Regions from separate parts of the Specibacter sp. NPDC078709 genome, predicted to be linked through region 1. Evidence: riboswitches for the same ligand, from Rfam matches in the RefSeq annotation. Region 1 holds a riboswitch; each other region holds the start of a gene.
The links. Region 1 has a riboswitch for S-adenosylmethionine ahead of AB0P14_RS02810 (hypothetical protein). Riboswitches for the same ligand answer to the same signal wherever they lie in the genome.
Positions count from the first base shown of each region.

Region 2: it holds a riboswitch for S-adenosylmethionine, as region 1 does, so the genes downstream of both, AB0P14_RS14425 (DUF1737 domain-containing protein) here and AB0P14_RS02810 (hypothetical protein) in region 1, are expected to answer to the same signal.
Region 3: it holds a riboswitch for S-adenosylmethionine, as region 1 does, so the genes downstream of both, AB0P14_RS11470 (OsmC family protein) here and AB0P14_RS02810 (hypothetical protein) in region 1, are expected to answer to the same signal.
Region 4: it holds a riboswitch for S-adenosylmethionine, as region 1 does, so the genes downstream of both, AB0P14_RS04690 (aminotransferase class V-fold PLP-dependent enzyme) here and AB0P14_RS02810 (hypothetical protein) in region 1, are expected to answer to the same signal.

Region 1 covers NZ_JBFBLU010000001.1:648,765-653,305, reverse strand. Annotated here, with positions in the region: gene AB0P14_RS02815 (helix-turn-helix transcriptional regulator) at 279-1,151, shown strand; gene AB0P14_RS02810 (hypothetical protein) at 1,148-1,492, opposite strand; SAM riboswitch class IV at 1,505-1,616, opposite strand; gene AB0P14_RS02805 (sodium:solute symporter) at 1,717-3,240, opposite strand; gene AB0P14_RS02800 (helix-turn-helix domain-containing protein) at 3,461-4,048, shown strand; gene AB0P14_RS02795 (hypothetical protein) at 4,200-4,490, shown strand.
Region 2 covers NZ_JBFBLU010000008.1:18,261-22,801, reverse strand. Annotated here, with positions in the region: gene AB0P14_RS14440 (rhamnogalacturonan lyase) at 1-791, opposite strand, end outside; gene AB0P14_RS14435 (O-succinylhomoserine sulfhydrylase) at 1,207-2,418, opposite strand; gene AB0P14_RS14430 (rhodanese-like domain-containing protein) at 2,532-2,924, opposite strand; gene AB0P14_RS14425 (DUF1737 domain-containing protein) at 2,921-3,181, opposite strand; SAM riboswitch class IV at 3,271-3,390, opposite strand; gene AB0P14_RS14420 (Pr6Pr family membrane protein) at 3,503-4,147, shown strand; gene AB0P14_RS14415 (aminodeoxychorismate lyase) at 4,156-4,541, opposite strand, start outside.
Region 3 covers NZ_JBFBLU010000005.1:212,614-217,154, reverse strand. Annotated here, with positions in the region: gene AB0P14_RS11480 (NAD(P)/FAD-dependent oxidoreductase) at 1-159, opposite strand, end outside; gene AB0P14_RS11475 (ABC-F family ATP-binding cassette domain-containing protein) at 541-2,178, opposite strand; SAM riboswitch class IV at 2,409-2,528, shown strand; gene AB0P14_RS11470 (OsmC family protein) at 2,566-3,144, shown strand; gene AB0P14_RS11465 (NAD(P)-binding domain-containing protein) at 3,324-4,022, opposite strand; gene AB0P14_RS11460 (LLM class flavin-dependent oxidoreductase) at 4,019-4,541, opposite strand, start outside.
Region 4 covers NZ_JBFBLU010000002.1:133,610-138,150, reverse strand. Annotated here, with positions in the region: gene aroA (3-phosphoshikimate 1-carboxyvinyltransferase) at 1-455, shown strand, start outside; gene rsgA (ribosome small subunit-dependent GTPase A) at 459-1,577, shown strand; gene hisN (histidinol-phosphatase) at 1,790-2,605, shown strand; SAM riboswitch class IV at 2,776-2,889, shown strand; gene AB0P14_RS04690 (aminotransferase class V-fold PLP-dependent enzyme) at 2,934-4,346, shown strand; gene AB0P14_RS04685 (Hsp70 family protein) at 4,505-4,541, opposite strand, start outside.

The DNA of each region.
Region 1 (4,541 bases):
TCATTCGATGGCTACGTGAAGTACTCGGGCAACGTGAAGGTAAGCCCCGGCGGGCTGTGTTCTTCCAGCCCTGGAATCCAGTATTCGTTCCAGCGAGGAATCGTGGCACTCCCGCTTTTGCCTACCACTGACAGGGGTAGGCAGCATTGGGTGAAAGGCAGCAGACTAGGGGCATGACATCTCTGGACAATGGTGATCTGAGTGCTTTTCTGCAGGCACGACGTGAACGCATTACCCCGAAACAAGCCGGTCTCACGCTGTATGGCGACTGACGCCGTGTGGCCGGGCTGCGCCGTGAGGAGTTGGCAATGCTGGCTGGAGTCAGTTCTTCCTATTACACAAGGCTGGAACAGGGGCGCTCACGCAATGCCTCACACCAGGTTCTGGATGCTCTAGCCACCGCACTGCAGCTCAACAGCGCCGAACGGGCCCACTTGATTCGGCTAGGGACAAGCCCTAAGCGCCGCCCGGGAACCCCTAAACCGCCGACAGAGGATGCCGACCCGGCTCTGCTGGAACTGCTGGCGGCTGTCGGTGACGTACCAGTGCTCATTCTGGGCCGGCGCAGTGACGTCCTCGCCTGGAATTCCTTGGGCCACGCGCTGCTCGCACCACATCTAGATATAGCCGCGCCACTATCGCCTGCAGCACGACCGAACATGGCATCCATGGTCTTCCTGGACACCGAAACGCGCGCCCTGTATCTGGACTGGCCATCCAAAAGCCGTGCTGTGGTGGGCAATTTGCGGCTCATCGCTGGCAAGTACCCCGAGGATCCGCTACTCGCTCAACTGGTGGGTTCCTTGGCCGTAGCCAGCCCAGAGTTCGTTTCTCTTTGGGCCGACCACAGAGTCCAACCGTGCGCGACTGCGGTGTACGAACTAGCGCACCCGCTCATCGGGAAACTTGCGCTGACCCAACAGACCCTCAGATCGGTGGAACACCCCGATCAAACCTTCGTAACGCACACGGCTGCGACGCACACGGCTGTCGCTGGATCGTCGGCGCGAGAAGGGCGAGAAGGGCGAGAAGGGCGAGAAGCGCTGGTGCTGCTGGCGCAACTGGTGGGAACCGCGCAGGCCGAGGCAGACAATGCAGTACAGCAGCACACCCAGCAGCCCACCCAGCGGCGCGCTAGTGAACGGCTCTAGAAAGCGGAGAGCCGGAAACCCACGTTGCGTCCGGCCCGCACACCGCTCTGCGCCACAGTGATGACCAAGGTGCCCAGCTCTGGAATCCAGCGGGCCGGGCGAACCGCCTGGGTCAGGGCTGTGGCAAGCTGTTGCGGCTCCTGCGTCTGATAGTCGTGGAAGCCGTTCGGGGTTTGAAACGAAACGGCGCCGCGGCTCACATCTACCGAAGGCAGCACCGGAATTCCGGTGGATTTTGCGGGCAGGTTCCCCACGGCGGGACCCGCCGCAGTCCGTGCTGCGGGGGCGGACTGCCCAACATTTTGGCGCTGACGGGGCGTGACAGGGGTGCTCGAAGACATGGCGATGACCTTTGCTTGCTCTTGCCCAACGGAGGTTTCCGCGGGCCGCTTCCTCATCCGAACCACCCGTGAAGCATGGGGTTGGCGTGCGGCCAGTCGGAGCTTGGCGCCGCATCTCTTGAAGCTGTCCTCTACACTACTGTTTTAACGGCCGACGGCGGATGGTGACGTAATAAATTACGTCACCATCCGCCGTCGTACTTCTGCGAAGGTTACTTCACGAGTTACTTCACCAAGGTGGCAGCGTCTTCATCCGGGTTGGAGTCCGTGACGGCCGCGGCGAGGCGGTCGTCCCAGCCCTTGCGGATGTGCGCGGGGGTTGCCGGGGTCAACAGGGAGATGACAACGTAGACCAGCAGCGAGGCGATGAGGCCGAAGTAGATGGGCTCGTTGGCGTAGATGCCGTCGGCGCTGGGGATGATTGAGGTGGCGTACAGAACCAACATGACCAGGGTCAGTGCGCAACCTACGGCCATGGACCAGGCGGCGCCGAGGCCCGTGCCGCGCTTCCAGACCAGACCGCCGATGATGGCCACGAGCAGGCCGCCAACCAGGATGTCGTAAGCGATGGTGAGGGCGAAGACCACATCGTTGACCACGATGGAGATGACGATCACCATGACACCCAGGATCAGTACGTACCAGCGGTTGGCGCGGACGTCGTGCTCGGGGTTGGTGGTGTCGGAGGCATCGATGGTTTTGCCGAACCAGCTGGCAACGAAGGGGACAACGTCTTTGCGGGCCACCGTGGCGGCGGCAATCAGGGCGCCGGACGCGGTGGACATCATGGCGGCTACGGCGGCGGCCATGACAATGCCGCCGATGCCCATGGGCAGCAGGTAGGTGGCGACCTCGGCGTAGACAACGTCCTTGCCTAGGCCTGCAACATCGATGTCTGGCAGTGCCACAAAGGCGGCCATGCCGATCATGGCACCGGCAACGCCGTACAGGATGCAGTAGATGCCGGCTGTGGCGCCGCCCCACCGGGCCACCTGCGGATCGCGGGCGGTGAAGACGCGCTGCCAAATGTCCTGACCGATGAGCAAGCCCAAGGTGTAAACCACAAAGTAGGTGATGATGGTCTGTACGCCGATGCCATCCCACTGGAAGAAGCTGGCGTCAACGCGTTCCTTGATGCCGGCCAGGCCACCGGCTGCGTTCCAGGTGAAGGGCAGCATGAGCAAGAAGATGCCCACGGTCTTGATGACGAACTGCACCTGATCGGCGAGCGTGATGGACCACATGCCGCCAATGGTCGAGTAAATCAGCACAATGACACCACCGATGGCAATGGCCAACCAACGGTCCAGGCCAAACAGCACCATGAAGATGGTGGCGTAGGCGCCGGTGGAGGTTGCCGAGATCATGATGGTGTAAGCCAGCATGACAATGCCGGACATTTTGGTTGCCTCGGCGCCGTAGCGCAGGCTCAACATTTGCGAGACCGTGTAGATCTTGAGCTTCTGCAAGGTCGGAGCGAACAACAGGCTCAGTAGCAGCACGCCGACACCGATCGCGACCACCAGCCACATGCCGGAAATTCCGAACTTATACCCCAGCCCAACGCCACCAACGGTGGAGGCGCCGCCGAGGACCACAGCAGCCATGGTCCCCGTGTAGAGGAAGGGGCCTAGACGGCGGCCGGCGACGAGGTAGTCGCTATTGTTCTTGGTCCGAGATTTTCCCCACCAGCCAAAGGCCAGCATGGCCACCAAATATAAGACGACTATGGCAATGTTTAAGTCCATGGTGTGCTCCAGTGTGCGAAAGTTATGGGATCCAGCCGCGCTCGCTGAACTAGCGGAGCTGGCCGAGAAATAGAGTAGCTAGGGTCCGACCTAGCCAATATTGCCTATTGAGCAACATTTGTTGTCTATTAGGATAAACTGTGATCGTGGTTACAGTCAATGTGCCGCTAGAAGTCCTTGGATCTCACTAGCAATACGCAATAGCAATAGAGGAGCCGTCATGAAAGCCTTAGCCCTAGAGCCCAGTTTTGGGCCGGTTGCCATTGGCTCGCGCATCCGTGCTGCCCGTCAGGATCAGCGCCTGACCATTGAGCAAGTGGCTGAGGCTACGGGCCTAACTAAGGGCTTCTTGAGCCGAGTTGAACGCGACCTCACCTCACCCAGTGTTGCCTCCCTCGTCACTATGTGTCAGGTGCTTTCGATCTCCATTGGGGATTTGTTTGCCGCTCCGGAGACGCACTTGACCCGTAGGGGCGAAGGCCCGCGAATCTCTTTGGGCGGCGAAGGGATCGTGGAGCGGCTCTTGACATCGCGTTCAGAACGGCGGTTGCAGGTCCTCGGGGCCACCATTGAACCCTTTGGCCGTGGGGAATCCGAACTGTACGCCGTGGACTGTGACGTGGATGTCCTGCACATCATCAGCGGGGAACTGACGCTCATTATGACGCAGGAATCGTATGACCTGAAAGCTGGGGATACGCTCTCCTTCCCTGGCCGTGAGCCGCACAGTTGGGAAAACCGCACACCGTATCCGGTGGAAGCGCTGTGGATTCTGGTGCCAGCGGCCTCGGGGTCCGGGGCCAGCTAACGGCGGAAGTTAACGGGCCCAGCTAACGGGGGCCGGCTAACGACGCCGGCTAACCGCGCCAGTGAGGGCGGGATGCTTGCGGCTTGGTTACCCGACGGTAAAGTATGTGTGAGCCACTTCACATACGAGGACTTCACGTCAGGGGTCAACATTGTCCGAGATTGCGCCGAGACTTTCGCAGCAGCGCAGTGAGCCGCTTCTCGGTGCCCGCACCTGGCTGTCCCTGATCGTTGTAGGCTTCGCCGGGCAGCTCGCCTGGACCGTGGAAAACATGTACCTCAACGTGTTTGTCTACAACACCATCAGCACCAACCCCGCAGTGCTCGCCTTGTTGGTTTCCTCCAGCGCCGTGGTGGCTACCCTGGCCACAGTTTTGGTGGGTGCCGCATCGAATAGGGCCCGCCGCCGTCGTCTTTACCCAACTCTCAGATGTGGAAGATGAGCTCAACGGCCTTCTCAGCTATGACAGGCGCGTGACCGAGCTGCCGGATCA
Region 2 (4,541 bases), on a different contig from region 1:
CCCGTGGCGTCGTAGCTCGTGGACTTTGTGCCGGGAGCGGTCTTGAGGATGGTCTCGGAACGGCCATCGCCGTCGAAGTCGTAGACCATGAACTGTGTATAGTGCGCGCCGGCCCGGATATTGACGCCAAGATCAATACGGTTCAGAAGTGTTCCGTCAATTCTGTAGGTATCCAAAAACACCGGACCTGTGTAGCCAATCTGGGAGACGTCCTTTGAGTTGGACGGGTCCCATTTGACGATGTATTCGTACACGCCGTCACCGTCAACATCGCCTACGGAAACGTCATTAGCTGAGTAGCTGTACGCCTCGCCGGCAGGAGTGACGCCGTCGGCCGGGCGCTGCAGCGGCAAGTCGTAATAGCCCTCGGCCCACGCGTTTACAGAGGTGCTGGCAGCCATCTCAATCCCGTTGACCACGGGCGCCACGGTGTAGCTAGCTTTCGACGTACCGCTGGGGTCCGAGAAGTTTGTGCTGTCGGTGACGGTGGCGATCTTGGTGCCATCCCGGTACACAACAAAGTCAGGACCCAAGACACCCGTGTCCGATGCGCCCGAGGTTTCTGAAGCCAAGAGACGCCAGCTGAGGAATACGCCGTGGTCCGTGGAAACCGCAACGAGACCCCGGTCAAGGGCTTCGAGCTGTACGGCGCTCACGGGGGTGGTTGCTACAGCGTCGCCAGGTGCGGCCACAGCGGCTGAAGCTGTTCCGGCAATAAGGCAGGTTACGACCGCGGCGCTGGCAAAAGCACTGCCATAAATGCTGCGCGGCCTCTTTTTGAGATTCGTCATTGATTCCCTTGCTGTTGTTGAAACGGTGGAGGAAGTGTTGTGAAACTGTGCTGCGTCCACCTCAGCTACCGTGAGTGAAGCGAGGCGGTCGGTGAGCGTCAAGACTGTGAAGGAGCTGGCGTACGGCTGGCTTCTTGGTGGCGATAGTTGCACGCCGAAACCGGGTGGTGGCATGCCCGATCGCCTCGTGGCACGAAGAGGGCCACGAGGTGAAGAGTCGTGCAGGGTTGAAATCGGGGTAGAAGTGAGTGATGAAAAACAGTCAGGAAAACGCTTACCGCCCATCTTGCACGAGACTGTGTCGAAGGTCAATGAATCGATACAAAATTTCTTTGCGAATTAGCTATGTGACGCGGGTTACCCGAGCGTGGTGCGCAAGGCGCGCTGCTTGTGGGGAAGGGGGAAGTGCAGCCGACTAGATAGCCGCCAGTGCCGCGGCCAGATCCTGCTTCAGATCCTCTACGTCCTCGAGGCCAACGGAGAGGCGCAAGAAACCGTCAGAGAGTCCGATGGCTGCGCGGCCTTCCGGACCCATAGCGCGGTGCGTGGTAGTGGCCGGGTGCGTGATGAGTGATTTGGTATCGCCAAGGTTATTGGAAATATCGATGATGGATAGGGAATTGAGCAGCGCAAAGGCAGCATCCTTTCGGGTGCCGTTGGCGGGTTCGGCCAGCTCGAACGTCAACACGGTACCGCCAGCCTTCATCTGCTTCTTGGCCAGCTCGTACTGTGGGTGTGAGGGGAGATGCGGGTACAGCACGCGTGCTACCTGCGGTGCTGATTCTAGGAATTTGCCCAGTGCCAGTGCGTTGTTGCAGGAATGTGTCACGCGCAGATTCATGGTTTCCAGGCCTTTGGTCAGCACCCAAGCATTGAAGGCAGACAATGCCGGCCCCGTGTGGCGCATCAGGTTTTTGACCGGTCCATCGATGAATTCCTTGGTGCCCAAGATGGCGCCGCCCAGCACCCGGCCCTGACCGTCAATGTGCTTGGTGCCCGAGTACACAATGATGTCCGCACCAAAGTCGCCGCACTTTTGCAACAGGGGAGTGGCGAAGACGTTGTCCGCCACCACTTGCGCGCCCGCCGCATGGGCTAGATCGCACACGGCCTGAACATCCACAATTTCCTGCATGGGGTTGGATGGGGATTCAAAGAAGACGGCCGTGGTGGGCACACTCAACGCCTCGCGCCACTGATCCAGATCCGGTCCGTCAACGAACACCGTCTCCACACCCCAGCGCGGGAGCAGCTCATTCAGTATCACAAAGCAGGAGCCGAACAGTGAGCGCGACGCCACCACCCGGTCCCCGGCACCCAACAAGGCACCCAAAGCGGTGAATACGGCGGACATGCCGGACGCCGTCGCAAAGCACGCTTCTTTGCCTTCGAGTAGCCGCAACCGTTCCTGAAACGTGGCCACGGACGGGTTGCCGTACCGCGAGTACACAAAACGGTCCACTTCTCCGGTGAAGGACGCCTCGGCGGCCTCGGCGGATTCGTACACAAAGCCGGAGTTCAGAAACAGGGCCTCGGAGGTCTCTTGGAAGTTGGTGCGGTCAAGCCCGCCGCGCACGGCAGCCGTGTCCGGGGACCAGGTGGCTGCGTGCTCGTTAAAGTTGCTCAATTACTTGTCCTTGGCATTCGCTGGTGAGTGAGGAGGCTGGATGCTGGCATGCGATGGCACAGTGCAGACGCGCGGGACGCGGCGTTCCGCATGCCGCGTTCCGAGGAAAGGCGTTAGTGCCAGGGTAGATTGCGGTTTTTCCAACCGTTCAGGACACGGTCGCCGAAGCGGTCGGGTTGACCCTCGAATCCCTCGAGTACGTTGTACGCCGTGTAGCCGGCCGCAGTTGCTGCCTCGGCCGCCGCGATGGATCGGACGCCCGAACGGCACAGCAAAACCAGCGGCTTCTCGGCGGGCACTGCGGCCTGTAGCTGTTCCAGGAACTGGGGGTTGTTGGTGCCGTCAGACAGATTCCACTGGATGAAGACCGGTTCGGAGTTCAGCGCGGAAACGTCGGGGACGCCAATATGCGTCCATTCACCTTCGGTGCGCACATCCACCAGGGTGGCTCCGGCAGCTAGGTGTTCCCAAGCTGTTGCCGGGGCCAGATCCCCTGCGTAGCTCACGCGATGCCCTCGCCGTCGAACTCCAGCTCGGCGTCCAGATCGTGCACTGCGTTAGCCACGGCGGCGTCGCTACTGGCAACTGCCTGGGGGAGGATCACGGCCTGGGCGCAGATCACGTTCGTGCCATTAAAGGTGACGGCCGGCCCTCCGTGAAGCACATAGCCTTCGTCGAGGGCTGCTGAGATGCGCTCGCAGAAGGAGCGATCGTCGGGACCGGTGATGAGCCGGTAGGCCAGGGGTGATTCGTCCGCGGACATGTTCTCTCCTCATTGCAAGTGGCCGCAAGGCTGCAAGCGAGAGCTGAGGACGGTGCTCAAAAAATTTGGACATTGAGTTACCGCACCGGGGTTCGCGCTTGCAAACTTCAGCCGTGGAAGCTGGGTTTGCCGAGTAGTCACCTGAGGCACCCCGCCGGAAAGAGGGTTGCCGGCCAGCAAGTCAGGGCTTGACACTGGCACTCATTACTCCCTTTGAAACTAACACATCCACCGCCCCTTGGGACCCTAAGAAGTGCATGTATGGCGCAAAATGACGGCAGCACTACAGACGCGCAGCCCATGAGCTGACAGTATGAATCCATGAGCCTCAGCCGCGCCTTCATCGCCGTCCGTTTCCTCTTTGGCGCGGTGACCTTGGTCGCCGTGGGAATCCAGCTGGGCATTCACATTGGCCACGGCTTCAGCGTGCTGAACTTCTTCAGCTATTTCACCAACCTCTCCAATATTTTTGCCGCCGTGGTGCTGGTGGTGGAGTCGGTGCTGAGCTGGCGCGGCAAGGATCTGGGACCCGCGTGGGCGCTGTTGCGCTGCATTTCCGTGGTGTGCATGGCGTTGGTGGGAATCGTCTTCAGCGCCCTGCTGCGCGATGTGGATTTGGGTTCGCTCCTGCCCTGGATCAACACGTGGCTGCACTATGTGATGCCTGTGGCGATCGTGGCCGACTGGCTCATCACCCCGCCGCGCCACCCCATCGCCTACAAACGCGTGCTCGTCGCCATCGCGTTCCCGCTGGCGTATTTGGCGTATTCGATCATTCGCGGCGCGGCCATCACCTGGTACGCCTACCCCTTCCTCAACCCGTCCGACGGCGGATATGGTCCCGTCCTGCTGACTTGCCTCATCATCGCCGTGGCCTTCGTGGCCATGACATTTCTGATCATGTGGTTGGGTAATTGGCTGAGCGGGCGCTCGGCCCGGCGGGCAGTGGCAGCTTCTGCGGTTTAACTCGGCAGTTAGAGGGTCTGTGCGAGAAGCCCTGAAAGTTCCGCTGTCAACTCCGAACGGATCTCCGGCGTGCCAATCTCTTGGCCGTCAATGGTGTTAACGGGAGCCAACAGACGCAGGCTGGAAATCAACCACACGGCATCGGCATCCAGCAGATCAGCCGGAGTAACAGGCCCGTAACCCAGCTCCCAGCCTGCGGCTTTTGCGGCTGCAAAGAGGGCGCCTTGCGTGGTGCCGGGCAGGATTCCGGTGTCCAGATGGGGCGTGATGAGTCGCTTGACTGGCACGCCGGAGTCGTCGGAGATGTGTGCCAAAAGTACCGACGACGTCGGCCCTTCCAGTACGAGCTGGTCGCCGCTGGTAAAGATCACGTCATCGGCGCCTTGGCTATGGG
Region 3 (4,541 bases), on a different contig from region 1:
AATTCGCCAGCTGCTGTTCCACTGGCCGCCCCAATCGGACTGCTTTTCAAAGCACATGATCTCTGGGATATCCGCACCGTTTTGGCGTGCTGATTCAAAGGCTCGCAACTGGGCCATGCCGCTGGGGCCTGCGCCAATGATTCCGACTCGCAATGTCATGCTGTTCTCCTCATCATTTGGATCGACTATGTCGTTGTGAACATGACGCTTCGAATCCATGCCCGCGGCGATAGTGCGGAAGCGGACGATTCGTCAGCGCCTCCAAGCGGGGCAATAATGCGCAGGGAGCGCGGCGGCAGATATGACTGCGGCAAAAACCAGCCGGGTAAGCGCTGGTGGTCCACGGAAAATCAAGCGCAGGGGCGATGTCCGGGACCGGGGTGGTGCAAGTGGCACCAGGATTCGATCAGCAGCTTGCCGCAGATCCAAGAAGCAGCAAACCTGTTACCCATTGCAACATTTTAGAGAACGTAAGTCAAAATGGTCAGATCGATAAGCTGCGCTAATGCGTTGAATGGGGTGGGTTGGCTGAGTAGCTCATTACAGCTCCGTGAGCTGCCCTCCGGAAACGGCCCAGCGGGCGTCCAGCCGAACATTTTCCAGCAGTCGGCGGTCGTGGGTTACCAGCAGCAGCGTGCCTTCGTAGCTTTCCAGAGCCTCTTCCAGCTGCTCGATGGCGGGCAGGTCAAGATGGTTGGTGGGTTCGTCGAGTACCAGTACATTCACACCGCGGGCCTGCAGCAACGCCAGTGAGGCGCGGGTGCGTTCGCCTGGGGAAAGGGCGCCCACCGGGCTGGTCACCTGATCGGCCTTGAGGCCGAATTTGGCCAGCAGTGTGCGCACCTCGGCTTGATTCAGCTCCGGCACCAGAGCCTCAAACGCATCCCCCAAGGGAGCGGCTTCCGGGAATTGGCTGCGGGCCTGATCAATCTCACCGATGGCCACGTTAGCACCCAAGGAGGCGACGCCGTCGTCCGGGGTAGTGCGGCCCAGCAGCAACCGCAAAAGGGTGGACTTCCCGGCACCATTGGGGCCGGTGATGCCAATGCGTTCACCGGCGTTGACCTGCGCCGAGATCGGGCCGAGCGTGAAATCTCCCTGCCGGACTACGGCTTCGTTCAGGGTGGAAACTACGGTGCTGGAGCGCGGGGCTGCGCCAATGCTGAACTGCAACGCCCATTCCTTGCGTGGCTCCTCAACTTCGTCCAGGCGGGCGATCCGGGACTCCATCTGCCGCACCTTCTGCGCCTGCTTCTCGCTGGATTCGCTGGCCGCCTTGCGCCGAATCTTGTCATTGTCGGGGCTTTTTTTCATGGCGTTGCGCACGCCCTGGGAGCTCCATTCGCGCTGTACACGGGCCCGTCCCACGAGGTCAGCTTTTTTGTCGGCGAACTCGTCATAGGCCTCCCGGGCGTGGCGTTTGGCGATGGCGCGTTCCTCGAGGAAGGAATCGTAGCCGCCGTCGTACACGCCCACCTTGTTCTGTGCCAGATCCAGCTCCACCACGGAGGTGATGGTGCGAGCCAGGAACTCACGATCGTGGGACACCAGCACCACCCCGCCACGCAGTCCCTTCACGAACTCCTCGAGCCGGGCCAGCCCCGCCAGATCCAGATCGTTGGTGGGCTCATCTAGTAGCACGATGTCGAAGCGGCTCAACAGGAGCGCGGCCAAGGCAACGCGCGCGGCCTGCCCGCCAGAAAGCCCTGTCATGGCGGCCTCGGGGCCAACATCCAGACCGAGCTCGGCCAGGGTGGCCGGGATGCGCTCATCGAGGTCTGCGGCGCCGCACGCCAGCCAGTGATCCAGAGCTGTGGCGTAGCGGTCCTCGTCGGCGGAATTGCCGGAACCCAGGGCTTCGGCGGAGGATTCCATGGCTTCAGTGGCGGCGGTGCAGCCGGTGCGCCGGCCAATGTACGCGGCGATACTCTCGCCGTCGAGTCGCTCATGCTCCTGCGGCAACCATCCGACGAAGGCGTCCTGCGGTGCTGTGCTCACGGTGCCGCCCTGCGGGGTGGCAGCGCCTGCAAGGAGGCCCAAAAGTGTTGATTTTCCGGCTCCGTTGGCGCCGACTACGCCAATGACGTCGCCGGGGGCCACCGTGAAGGAGAGGTTGGTGAACAGGGTGCGGTGGGCGTGGCCGCCGGAAAGGCCCTTTGCCACAAGTGTTGCGCTCATGTATCCATCTTAAGTTGCTTCTAGGTGGTGGACGGACCTGCCCTCCGGAGCGGCTGGACCTGCCTTCCGCTCCTGCCCGTCCCGGCGGAGCCTGATGTCGGATTCATCCGTGAGAAATGGTCGCTTTCACGGATCAAAGCGACCATTTCTCACTGATGGATGTCGTGATGTTGCCCTGTGTGACGGAATCCTTGTCAGCGGGGACCGGTGGTAGGCAGACTGAGAGGCAGAATCAAGAGTTTCGACCATGCGGCCCTGGCCGGTCGAACGGCAACCCTCGCAACCATAGTGGGGTGCCCCAGGTGAGGATTCGACGCCTTCGACACCAGCCGTTGGCGTAAGTATGGCGCAGTGCCTCGCACTCGCCTTCATACGAAGGACACCACCATGAGTGAAGCAACACTTAGCGAATCAACGCTGACCGAATCAACGTTTATCCCGTCGATCGATGACGCAGCCCTCCGTTCAGCCCGTCTCAGCGAGGCAGGTGCAGCATGGGCGCAGCGGATCGGTGCCAACCCGGATAGCGCAAAGCTGACCTACAAAGTTGACGGCGTTGGCGTGGGTTCGGTGGCCACCCGCATCAGCTCCGGAAAGCACCAATTCATTGTGGACGAGCCCGCAGCGTTGGCCGGCGACGACGTGGCTGCCAGCCCGGTGGAATACGCGTTGGGTGCCATCATTTCCTGCCAGGTGGTGGTGTACCGGCTGTACGCCGAGCAGCTCGGCATTCAGGTGGATGACATCACCATCAACGCCGAGGGGGATCTGGACGTGCGCGGCCTATTTGGTCTGGATGACACCGTGCGCCCGGGGTTCAGTGATATCCGTCTGGCAGTGAACATCAGCGGTCCGGAAACACAGGAACGGTATGACGAACTGGCCCGCACCGTGGAGGCGCGTTGCCCCGTCCAGGATCTATTCAGTAACCCGACACCGTTCCGCACCGCCATCACCAAGGTGTGAGCGCTGATTTAGCTGCAGGGCCAGATTTAGATGCTGGGCAAGACGGCGCTAGCCGGTGCGTGATCGAGGATAAAGCATAGGGAATCGACCGCACCGGCAAGCGCCGCGCTCAGATCCAGAGACCTAAGTGTCCTGAGGCATAGCCGCCTATGCCTCTAAGCGTCAAGGCTTCAAGGCGTCTAGGCGACGGGGCTGAGATCAGCTTGTGCAGTAGCGGCATGTGCCAGAAGTTCTGCCTGCAACCCAGCCTCATCGTAGGAGCCGGTGAAGATGGGGGTGTCCGGTTCGAATGCAGCGCCCTGGGCGAGGTGACCGGCGTCGACCGCGTCAAACCCTAGGTGCTCCACGAAGTTCAGCACCATGGCGCGAGTCTCGGGATCGTCCGAGGCAACGGCCAGCGCGCGGCGATCAGCGGCTCCGGCGTCACGGGCATCCAACTCCAGCTCGTGGTAGCCAATGTGGTTCAGCGATTTCGCGAGCCGGGAGCCGGGAAGATGAGCGTGCACCATTTCCGAGCTCGAGCGGGCATCCGCCAGCTCCGGCATGTCGCCGTTGGTGTCGCGCCAATAGTTCATGGTGTCCAGGACGTGCTTGCCGGTAAGAGCGGCCGGATCCAGTGTGCGGAATTTGTGCAGCGGCACCGAAAGTACCACCAAATCGGAGAGCTCCATGGCGTCCTGCGCTGAGACGGCGATGGCGCCGGGGGCCATGACAGAGACGATCAAGTCAATCTTTTTCGGGTCCCCGGAGGCGGCAATCAGCACTCGGTAGCCTGCCTTGATGGCCTGCCGGGCAACGCCGGTGCCTACTTTTCCGGCGCCGAGGATGCCAATGGTGGTGGTTGCCGGATCGTGGAGGGCGGGGGACTGCTGGCTCATGCGCTTACCTTCTTTGTGGTGCGGAGTTCTGCATCGATCAAGGGCTTGACCTCGGTGCCGAAGAGTTCAATGGACTTCAGGACGTCGGTTTGCGGCACCGAGGCGAAATCCATTTCCAGGATATGGCGGTCGTGGCCCATGTGCTGATGCGTGAGCAGGATCTTCTCGGCGACCTGTTCCGGGGTGCCGGTGTAGATGGCGCCGGCCGGTGCGGTCTGCATGTTGTAGCTGATGCGGTTGGGAGGGGTGAAGCCGCGCTCGCGGGCAATGTCCTCCATGACTCGGCGCCAGTACGGGTAAAACGTCTCCGTGGCATTGTTCTTACTGACAAGTCCGACGGCGCTGACCCCCACCTTGAGTGCCTTGGCATCGTGCCCGGCTTGCTCGGCTCCGGCCCGGAAGAGCTGCGCGTGCCGGGCGAAATTGCTGACGGCTCCGCCGAGCAGTGCGTAAATGACGTTGGTGCCCAATGCTGCGGCCCGTGCTGTTGAGCTGGGAGTGCCGCCCGTGGCGATCCAG
Region 4 (4,541 bases), on a different contig from region 1:
GTGTGCTCACCGTGACCGGCGGCGCTGAAATCCGGGGTGTGGACATTGCCGACACCTCCGAGCTGGCACCGTCCACGGCGGCCATCTGCGCCCTGGCGTCGACGCCGTCGCGCCTTCGCGGGATCTCGCATTTGCGTGGCCATGAGACGGACCGTCTCGCTGCGTTGGTGGCCGAGATCAACGCTCTGGGCGGCAACGCCGAGGAGACCGAGGACGGGCTGATCATCAACCCCGCTCCCCTGCGCGCTGGCGTGTTCCACAGTTATCACGACCACCGGATGGCGACAGCCGGCGCCATCATTGGCTTGGCCGTGCCCGGTATTGAAGTGGAAAACATTGGCACCACGGCCAAGACCATGCCTGACTTCCCGGCCATGTGGGCGCAGATGGTGGCGCAGACGGCCGAACCGTCGGCCAGCACCGAGAACATTGCGGCGGCTGAAACAGAGGCGTAGAACATGGCACGGGACTACAGCAACTGGGACGAATCAGATGTTCGCGTACGGGCAAACAAGAAGGGCAGCCGTCCGCGCACCAAGGACCGGCCTGCCCACGATGACGCTGTCATTGGCCGGATCATCACGGTGGACCGCGGCCGCTACACAGCGATCGTGGATGAGGACCAACCCACGCAGCGCATCCTGATTGCTGCTCGGGCGAGGGAACTGCGCCGCAATCCGGTGGTGGCCGGAGACTTCGTGGCGCTCGTGGGAGATACCAGTGGCAAGCCCGATTCCTTGGCCCGGTTGGTCCGGGTGGAGGAACGCCGCACCCTGCTGCGCCGTAGCGCCGACGACACCGATCCGGTTGAGCGGGCCGTGGTAGCCAACGCAGACCAACTGGTCATCGTTGTGGCCGCCGCCAACCCGGAACCTCGCACCGGCTTCATCGACCGCGCCCTGGTGGCTGCCTATGACTCCGGCATCGCGCCCCTGTTGCTCATCACCAAGACCGACATCAAGGATCCGTCCGAGCTGCTGGCCAACTACGAACACCTGGACATGACCGTCATCATCAGCCGCACGGCCGCAGATGGGGCCTCCGGTATTGATGCCCGTAGCGACGACGGCGATTCCGCCCTCTTGGCAGGCGGCGCTGTGGAACAGCTCCATGGCTATTTGGATGGCAAGGTCAGCGTGCTGGTGGGCCACTCTGGCGTGGGCAAGTCCACCATGGTCAATGCCTTGACCGGATCGCAACGGGCCACCGGCGGCGTCAATGCCGTCACTGGCCGCGGCCGCCACACCTCGTCCTCGGCGCTGGCGCTGAAACTCCAGGACTCCCAGCCCGGCTCGTGGATCATTGATACCCCTGGTATCCGCTCCTTCGGTCTGGCCCATGTGGATCCCGACCGGATCCTGCAGGCCTTCCCGGATCTGCAGCCCGGCACCGAGGACTGCGAACGCGGCTGCAAGCATGACAGCGCCGCGGTCAACTGCAGTTTGGACCCTTACGTTGCCGCCGGCCATGCGGGTGAGGCTGGCCCGGCCCGCCTGGCATCGTTGCGCCGCCTCCTGGGCACCAGCGACCGCACCGAAGGCCGTGCCGCCGAGAAGGAACTGGGCATTATCGAGTAGCCGCTCCAGCGCCCACTTGCGGTCCAAATTTATGAACTCATACGCACCACTGCGCGCCACCGGTGCGTATGAACACTCATACGCACCGGTGGCTGCGACGGGCGCGTATGTGTTCAGGGCGCTGAAGCTATACGCACCACTCATCACGAATGGTGCGTATGTGTTCAGGGCGCCTGCCCCGTCTTGTGGTTAAACCGCGATAGCGTGAACTTATGACGACCCCACCCCAGACGTACAACGATGACCTCCGCCTGGCCCATGTGCTGGCTGACAGCGTGGATTCCCTGACCATGTCCCGCTTCAAGGCCCTGGATTTAGCCGTTGAGACCAAGCCGGATCTGACACCTGTCACCGATGCCGACAAGGCCGCCGAGGAGTCCATCCGCAGCCAGCTGTCCCGGGTCCGCCCGCGTGATTCTGTACTGGGCGAGGAATTTGGCAGCAGCGGCCACGGTTCGCGCCGCTGGATCATCGACCCCATCGACGGGACCAAGAACTTTGTCCGCGGCGTTCCGGTCTGGGCCACGTTGATTGCTCTGGTCGACGACGGCGTCCCCGTTGTTGGCCTCGTCAGCGCACCTGCTCTGGGCAAACGCTGGTGGGCCGCTCAAGGCACAGGGGCATACATGGGCAAGTCCCTCGCCGCAGCCACCCGCATCCGCGTCTCTAACGTCGCCGAACTCAAGGACGCCTCCCTGTCCTACTCTTCGCTGACTGGCTGGGCCGATCGCGGCAACCGCGACGAGTTCATTTCCCTCACCGACGATGTCTGGCGCACCCGCGCCTACGGCGATTTCTGGTCATACTGCATGGTCGCCGAGGGCAGCGTCGACATCGCCTGCGAGCCCGAACTCAACCTCTACGACATGGCAGCCCTGGTCCCGATCGTGCAGGAAGCCGGCGGCCGCTTCACCTCACTCGAAGGCGCCGAGGGCCCGTTCGGCGGCAACGCCTTGGCCACAAACTCCATCTTGCACACGGAAGTTTTACGGCGCCTGAACCCGAACTGGGATGACCTGCTGGGCTGATCCCCACGCCTTCACACGCCTTCCCCAAGTAATAGCGCAGGTGAGTTAAGAACGACGGCGGCCTCCCGCCGTCGTTCTTTGTCTCTCCTGCCGCCGCGCTCACCCAAGATCTGCGAAACGAAACGTAATAGATGCACCAGTAAAAATCTTGGGCTACTCTTTTGGGCATAGGTCACGAGTGCCAGTGCTAAACCCCGGTTTGCTGGCCGGCAACCCTCCTTTCGCGGCGGGGTGCCCCGGGTGACGACCTGGCCAGAGCTGTTCGGTTCTGGCAAGCGCGGACTTCTTGGCACCCCCAAAAGGTCCTTTGGCGTCAAAGGAATTCCTCATGAGCTCTGCCGTTTTGGACCACATCCACCTTGCCGATGCACCCCTGTTGCCAGTGGTGGGTCAAGATCTAGCCGCTCCCCTGATCCAGGGCGGGCATGTGCGGTACGCAAACCTGGACTACGCAGCGTCGGCCCCGGCCGTTGAAGAGGTTGCCGCACACCTGAACGAGGTGCTGCCGTACTACGCGAGCGTGCACCGCGGGGCCGGATTCGCCTCACAAGTGAGCACCTCGGTCTATGAAAACGCGCGCAAGATCGTGGCCAACTTTGTTGGCGCTCGGGAGGATGACACAGTCATTTTCACCCGCAACACCACCGATTCCCTGAACTTGTTGGCCGGCTGCGTGGAATCGCTCCTGAAGCAGCGCGGCTACGCCGAGGGCCGTTCCAACGTCCACGGCGAGGTGCTGTACCTGGACATTGAGCACCACGCCAACCTGCTGCCATGGCAGGCGCTCCCCCACCGATCCGTGGTGGCCGCCAGCTCCATCGCCTCCACACTGGCCCGCGTGGAAACGCAGCTGCGAGCCGGAAATGTGCTGCTCCTAGCCGTCACCGGCGCCTCCAATGTCACTGGCGAGGTGCTCCCCATAGCCGAGTTGGCCACCCTGGCTCACCGCTACGGCGCCCGGATCGTGGTCGATGCCGCCCAGCTTGCCCCGCACCGCCGCATCAACGTGGCTGAGACCGGCATTGACTACGTGGCCTTCTCCGGACACAAGTTGTATGCTCCCTTCGGCGCGGGCGTTCTGGTGGGACGTTCCGACTGGCTCGACGCCGGTCACCCGCACCTCGCCGGCGGCGGAGCCGTGAAGGACGTCCGGCTCGAATCGATCATCTGGGCGCAGGGACCTGCCCGCCACGAGGGCGGCACCCCCAATGTGCTGGGTGCCGCGACCCTCGCCAAGGCGGCCACGGTCCTGTCCGCTTTGGACGCCGATGACTGGCACAACCATGAGCAGAGCCTGCGCGCCCATCTCGTGGCAGGGCTCAACGAGATCGACGGCGTCACTGTCCACTCGCTGTTCGAGGACGCAGACACACACCCGGAGTGCGGCAGCATCGGCGTGGTGAATTTCTCGGTCACCGGGTACGACGCCGGATTGGTCGCCGCCTATCTCTCCGCCGAGCATGGCGTGGGCGTCCGTGACGGAAAATTCTGCGCCCATCCGCTGCTGAACCGTCTGGGCTTGCCGTCCGGTTCGCTGCGGGCCAGCTTTGGTGTGGGGTCGCAGCTTGAGGATGCTCGGCGCCTGATTGCGGGTGTTCAAGCGTTATTGCGCGACGGGCTGGGCTGGGATTACGTGGTGGATGCTGGCCGCTGGGTCCCCGTGAATGATATTCGCAGCTACCCGCAGTGGGCGCCGAACACCCCAGGTACCGCAGGCGCGGCCCCCTGCACCACGGACTAACCCAACAGCGGAAAACCCAACAGCGGACTAACCCAACAGCGAAAAACTCAACGCTATCGCAGCAATGGTGCGGTTTCGGAGGACCCTAGGGGAGCAATGGTGCCCTTTCTGAGGACCCTAGGGCAGTGCCCTTGCACATCCTTCCTCATTTTCGGGCTCTACGGGACTCGCCACCATGCGTAGACCTGAGACGGA